Regions from separate parts of the Granulicatella elegans genome, predicted to be linked through region 1. Evidence: a T-box and tRNA genes for the amino acid it is inferred to sense, from the RefSeq annotation. Region 1 holds a T-box; the other holds one or more tRNA genes.
What was found. The T-box of region 1 lies ahead of leuS (leucine--tRNA ligase). A T-box ahead of a tRNA ligase gene usually reads a tRNA of that ligase, here a tRNA-Leu.
Positions count from the first base shown of each region.

Region 2: it encodes a tRNA-Leu, which carries the amino acid that the T-box ahead of leuS (leucine--tRNA ligase) is inferred to sense. The anticodon was not compared.

Region 1 is NZ_CP085953.1:1,420,051-1,423,458, forward strand. It holds gene LK443_RS07090 (LysM peptidoglycan-binding domain-containing protein) at 1-1,267, shown strand, start outside; T-box leader at 1,287-1,480, shown strand; gene leuS (leucine--tRNA ligase) at 1,535-3,408, shown strand, end outside.
Region 2 is NZ_CP085953.1:100,940-104,347, forward strand. It holds gene LK443_RS00480 (helix-turn-helix domain-containing protein) at 1-226, opposite strand, end outside; gene LK443_RS00485 (ROK family protein) at 442-1,311, opposite strand; tRNA gene LK443_RS00490 (tRNA-Pro) at 1,390-1,463, opposite strand; tRNA gene LK443_RS00495 (tRNA-Arg) at 1,468-1,541, opposite strand; tRNA gene LK443_RS00500 (tRNA-Arg) at 1,569-1,642, opposite strand; tRNA gene LK443_RS00505 (tRNA-Leu) at 1,668-1,753, opposite strand; tRNA gene LK443_RS00510 (tRNA-Gly) at 1,779-1,850, opposite strand; tRNA gene LK443_RS00515 (tRNA-Thr) at 1,868-1,940, opposite strand; tRNA gene LK443_RS00520 (tRNA-Leu) at 1,954-2,035, opposite strand; tRNA gene LK443_RS00525 (tRNA-Lys) at 2,053-2,125, opposite strand; tRNA gene LK443_RS00530 (tRNA-Val) at 2,134-2,206, opposite strand; rRNA gene rrf (5S ribosomal RNA) at 2,221-2,336, opposite strand; rRNA gene LK443_RS00540 (23S ribosomal RNA) at 2,411-3,408, opposite strand, start outside.

The DNA of each region.
Region 1 (3,408 bases):
TGCTCGTAAAACAGGAACAAGTATTCAAGAGTTATTAAGCTTAAATGGATTAAATTTAAACTCCATTATTCACCCTGGACAAGTGTTAGCATTATCTTCAAAAGCAGCAACAACTGAAACAAAACAAGAAGAAAGTGCTTCTAAAGAAGAAAAGGCTGCTGAAGAAACTACAAACGAAGAAACTTCAACAAATACTAAACAAGCTTCAGAAGGTGGAACGTATACAGTTGTCAGTGGAGATGGTTTATATGCGATTGCTCGAAAAACAGGAACGTCAATTGATGATTTATTGAGCTTAAATGGATTAAGTTTAAATTCAACCATTTATCCAGGACAAGTCTTAAAATTATCAGTAAGCAGTGAAACATCTGCACATGAATCAAGTACTTCAAATGAGGAAGAAAGTTCAACAAAAGAAACAACGAGTGAAGAAAGTGCAGCAAGTTCAGAACAAGAATCAACAGGAGGAACGTACACAGTTGTTAGTGGCGATGGTTTATATGCGATTGCTCGAAAAACAGGAACGTCAATTGATGATTTATTAAGTTTAAACGGATTAAGTTTAAACTCAACCATTTATCCAGGACAAGTCTTAAAATTATCAGTAAGCAGTGAAACATCTGCATATGAATCAAGTACTTCAAATGAGGAAGAAAGTTCAAGTTCAACAAAAGAAACAACGAGTGAAGAAAGTGCAGCAAGTTCAGAACAAGAATCAACAGGAGGAACGTACACAGTTGTTAGTGGCGATGGTTTATATGCGATTGCTCGTAAAACAGGAACGTCAATTGGGGATTTATTAAGTTTAAATGGATTAAGTTTAAACTCAACCATTTATCCAGGACAAGTTCTAACATTATCAGCGAATAGTGAAGTTGCTACATCTGAAGAAACGACTTCTTCAACAAATGCAAAAATGTATTATGTTCATAGTGGAGATTCGTTATACCGTATAGCGTATAATCACGGAATTTCTTTATCAACCTTATTAGAATGGAATCACTTAAGTGTCGATAGTATCATTCACCCTGGTCAAGGTTTAATTGTTTCTAATGGATCAAGTAGTTCATCTGAAGAAGCAGAAACAACTGCAGAAGTGTCAGAAGAAGCAAGTTCAGGTTCTGTAACTACTTATACTGTTCAACCAGGTGATGGTCTATGGCGAATTGCGAAAAATCACGGATTAACTTTAGATGAATTAAAATCTTTAAATCAATTAACTTCTAACATTATTCAACCAGGACAAGTCTTGATTGTTTCAAAATAAATTGATATAATGCTAATAAATATTAGCAGACAGAGGAATAGTAGAAATTTGGATTGTAGTAGAGAGTGCATGGTTGGTGAAAATGTATCATGAAAAATTTTGAACTCGCCTTTTAGCTGAATTTCTGAATTTTAGTAAGAAATTCCGTTTCACTCGCGTTAAGAGTAAGTTGAGTATAATAATTAGGTGGTACCACGTGGAAACGTCCTATTGTCTTTAGAGACATTAGGGCGTTTTTTAGGTATTTCCGGAAAAGAGGGGAAAATTATGTCATTTAATCATCATGAAATCGAACCAAAATGGCAAAAGTTTTGGTTAGATAATCATACATTTAAAACTACGGAAGATAAAGGGAAGAAAAATTTCTATGCATTAGATATGTTCCCATATCCATCAGGACAAGGCTTGCACGTAGGGCATCCAGAAGGATATACAGCAACAGACGTTGTTTCACGTATGAAACGTGCCCAAGGGTATAATGTATTACACCCAATGGGATGGGATGCATTTGGGTTGCCAGCAGAACAATATGCGTTAGATACAGGAAACGATCCTGCTGAATTTACATTGAAAAATATTGCAACTTTCAAACGTCAAATTCAAGAACTAGGATTTAGTTATGACTGGGATCGAGAAATTAATACAACAGATCCAAATTACTATAAATGGACTCAATGGATTTTTACAAAATTAGTAGAAAAAGGTTTAGCGTATGAAGCAGAAGTACCGGTTAACTGGTGCCCTGCATTAGGAACAGTATTAGCCAATGAAGAAGTTATTGATGGTAAATCAGAACGTGGTGGACATCCAGTGTACCGTAAACCAATGAAACAATGGATGTTAAAAATTACTGCTTATGCGGATCGTTTATTAGAAGATTTGGATGATTTAGATTGGCCAGAAAGCATTAAAGATATGCAAAGAAACTGGATTGGTCGTTCTAAAGGAGCACAAGTAACGTTTAAAGTAAAAGATTCAGATGAAAGTTTTGAAGTATTTACAACTCGTCCTGATACATTATTTGGAGCAACTTATACTGTATTATCGCCAGAACATGAATTAGTTCAAAAAATTGTAACTTCAGAACAAAAAGAGGCAGTTGATGCTTACATTGCTACTGTAGCTACTAAATCAGATTTAGAACGTACTGAATTAGCAAAAGAAAAAACAGGAGTATTTACAGGAGCTTATGCCATTAACCCTGTTAACGGAAAAGAAATTCCAATTTGGATTGCAGACTATGTATTAGTTAGTTATGGAACAGGAGCGATTATGGCGGTACCTGCACATGACGAACGTGACTATGAATTTGCAAAAGTATTTGGACTAAACATTATTCCAGTTATTGAAGGTGGAGATGTTTCTCAAGAAGCTTATACTGGAGATGGCGTGCATATTCATTCTGAATTTTTAGATGGCTTAAATAAAGCAGATGCAATTGAAAAAATGAATGAATGGTTGAAAGAACAAGGCGTTGGAGAAGCAAAAGTAAGTTATCGTCTACGTGACTGGTTATTCTCTCGTCAACGTTATTGGGGTGAACCAATTCCTGTAATTCATTGGGAAGATGGTACAATGACAACTGTTCCTGAAGAAGAGTTACCATTAGTCTTACCAAAAACAGATAAAATTAAACCAAGTGGTACAGGTGAATCACCACTAGCAGCTATTGAAGAATGGTTATATGTAACGGATGAGAAAACAGGATTAAAAGGACGTCGTGAAACTAATACAATGCCACAATGGGCAGGAAGTTCATGGTATTTTGTTCGTTATATTGATCCTCATAATCAAGAACAAATTGCAGATCCTGAGAAATTAAAACAATGGTTACCAGTTGACTTATATATTGGTGGAGCAGAACATGCGGTATTACACTTATTATATGCTCGTTTCTGGTATAAAGTATTATACGACTTAGGAGTTGTTCCTAATAAAGAACCATTCCAAAAATTATTTAACCAAGGGATGATTCTTGGTGAAGGCAATGAAAAAATGTCTAAATCAAAAGGAAATGTTGTGAATCCAGATGATGTTGTTCGTCAATATGGGGCAGATACATTACGTCTATATGAAATGTTTATGGGACCATTGGATGCTTCAATTGCTTGGAGTGAAAAAGGTCTTGAAGGAAGCCGTAA
Region 2 (3,408 bases), 570 kb from region 1:
CAGGTCCATAAACGATTAAAGCTTCTTCCGGTCCATCTTCAAAGAAATCCTTTGGCGCACATCCTAATACTTCTAAAATATCAAAAAATGTGTCCATCGAAGGTGAACTTAGATCATTTTCTAATTGGGATATATATCCTTTTGATAAATCCGTCCTCTCGGCTAATTCTTCTTGGGTCAGTCCTTTTTGAACACGAAGTGCTTTTAATTGACTCCCTATTTCCATATTATCCCTCCATTTTTAAACTAAAAGTTTAATAACACTATGACTTATTATACTCTAAGTTTAGTAATAGTCAACAAACAAATCTCAGAAAAATAAAAAAAGAACCCTATACAATGGATAGAGTTCAGACAAATAGATATAAAAATTAAGATGCAAAGTAATGAAACCAAAGGTTTGCTGGCGTCCATTACTACGGTATAAGAAGTCAGTTATTATTAACGTTCAGAAAGAGTCTTCGCCATTGCTAAGCATCCAATTGTTGCTGCATTATTCCCTAAAGCTGGAGTTTGTATATACTCATCAACAGAAGGATAACCAACATAACCATTCATTAATTTCTCAAATTCTTGCTTAACTTTCTTTAATAAATGAGACTGTTGCATCACTCCACCACCTAAAACAATCACTTCAGGTGCTAAAATTAATGTTGTATTATAAATACATTGTGCAGCATAATAAGCTTCAATATCCCAAATTGGATCAGTTGGCTCTAATTCAAATGCAGGACGTCCCGCTTTCTCTTGTAAGGCTGGTCCAGCTGCTAAACCTTCTAAACAGTCAGAGTGGAAAGGACATACACATTTTGCATTATCTTCAGGATGACGTTTGACAATCATATGACCCATTTCAGGGAAGTTCATCCCACCTACAAACTTACCACGTTGGATAGCTCCACCACCAACACCGGTTCCAAATGTATAATACACTAAACTTTCTAAATCTTTTCCATGACCAAAATAGTATTCGCCATAAGCTGCTGCATTTACATCAGTTGTCCAATTCATTGGTACATTTAAATGACGTTTCAATTCACCAATGAAATCAAAATTTTGCCATGCTAATTTTGGAGTAGAAGTAATGTATCCAAATGTTGCAGATTTTTTATTACTATCAATAGGACCAAAAGCACCCACACCCACCGCTTCTAATTCTTGTTCATACTTTTTAAAAAATTCAAAAACTTTCGGTAAAGTTTCCTCTGGAGTTGTCGTTGGAATTGAAATTCTTTCTAAAACTTCCATATCATGATTTCCAATGGCACAAACAAACTTTGTACCACCAGCTTCGATACTACCTAATACCATATAAAATTCCTCCAATTTGTTAATAATTATATTATAAACAAAAAAAGACAAGTAAGCTAGTACTTACTTGTCATCTAATCGGGAATACAGGATTCGAACCTACGACCCCTTGGTCCCAAACCAAGTGCTCTACCAAGCTGAGCTAATTCCCGATAATGCACCCAACAGGAGTCGAACCTGTAACCGCTTGATTCGTAGTCAAGTACTCTATCCAATTGAGCTATGGGTGCTACTTATTTACTTATATATAGAAAAAATGCACCCAACAGGAGTCGAACCTGTAACCGCTTGATTCGTAGTCAAGTACTCTATCCAATTGAGCTATGGGTGCAAATTTTATTCAATTATATTGAAAATGCCGAGGGCCGGGATCGAACCGGCACGGTCATCACTGACCGCAGGATTTTAAGTCCTGTGCGTCTGCCAATTCCGCCACCCCGGCATGGGCCATGGTTTATCATTGGCAAAGCGGAAGACGGGGTTCGAACCCGCGACCCCCACCTTGGCAAGGTGGTGTTCTACCACTGAACTACTTCCGCAAATTTATTCATTTAAATGCCGGCTAAAGGACTTGAACCCTCGACCCTCTGATTACAAATCAGATGCTCTACCAACTGAGCTAAGCCGGCCGAAACTTAATAGTGCGGGTGAAGGGACTCGAACCCCCACGCCTCTCGGCGCTAGATCCTAAATCTAGTGCGTCTGCCAATTCCGCCACACCCGCGATTTCTCGCTTGAGAATGAGTGATACAGGGCTCGAACCTGTGACCCTCTGATTAAAAGTCAGATGCTCTACCAACTGAGCTAATCACTCATGATTCATGGAGGTTAACGGGATCGAACCGCTGACCCCCTGCTTGTAAGGCAGGTGCTCTCCCAGCTGAGCTAAACCTCCATAATATTTGAAAAGCGTGGCAACGTCCTACCCTCACAGGGGGAAACCCCCAACTACTATCGGCGCTAAGAAGCTTAACTTCTGTGTTCGAGATGGGAACAGGTGTATCCTTCTTGCCATCGTCACCACACTTCTCTCTTGAAAAAGCTCTCGCTCTCTCAAAACTGAATCTATATCCAATTCCTTCCTCATTTACCTTCAACCTTGGTTAAGTCCTCGACCGATTAGTACTAGTCCGCTCCATGCCTCACGGCACTTCCACTCCTAGCCTATCTACCTGTTCGTCTCTCAGGGGTCTTACTCACTTAAAATGATGGGAAATCTCATCTCGAGGGGGGCTTCACGCTTAGATGCTTTCAGCGTTTATCCCGTCCACACATAGCTACCCAGCGATGCTCTTGGCAGAACAACTGGTACACCAGCGGTGTGTCCATCCCGGTCCTCTCGTACTAAGGACAGCTCCTCTCAAATTTCCAACGCCCGCGACGGATAGGGACCGAACTGTCTCACGACGTTCTGAACCCAGCTCGCGTACCGCTTTAATGGGCGAACAGCCCAACCCTTGGGACCGACTTCAGCCCCAGGATGCGATGAGCCGACATCGAGGTGCCAAACCTCCCCGTCGATGTGAACTCTTGGGGGAGATAAGCCTGTTATCCCCAGGGTAGCTTTTATCCGTTGAGCGATGGCCCTTCCATTCGGTACCACCGGATCACTAAGCCCGACTTTCGTCCCTGCTCGACTTGTTGGTCTCGCAGTCAAGCTCCCTTCTGCCTTTACACTCTTCGAATGATTTCCAACCATTCTGAGGGAACCTTTGGGCGCCTCCGTTACACTTTAGGAGGCGACCGCCCCAGTCAAACTGCCCGTCTGACACTGTCTCCCACCTTGCTTCTAGGTGCGGGTTAGAGGGTTCATGTAACAAGGGTAGTATCCCACCATTGCCTCCTTGGAAACTGGCGTTCCCATCTCTTCGGCTCCTACCTATCCTGTACATGTCACACAAACACTCAATATCAAACTACAGTAAAGCTCCATGGGGTCTTTCCGTCCTGTCGCGGGTAACCTGCATCTTCACAGGTACTATAATTTCACCGAGTCTCTCGTTGAGACAGTGCCCAGATCGTTACGCCTTTCGTGCGGGTCGGAACTTACCCGACAAGGAATTTCGCTACCTTAGGACCGTTATAGTTACGGCCGCC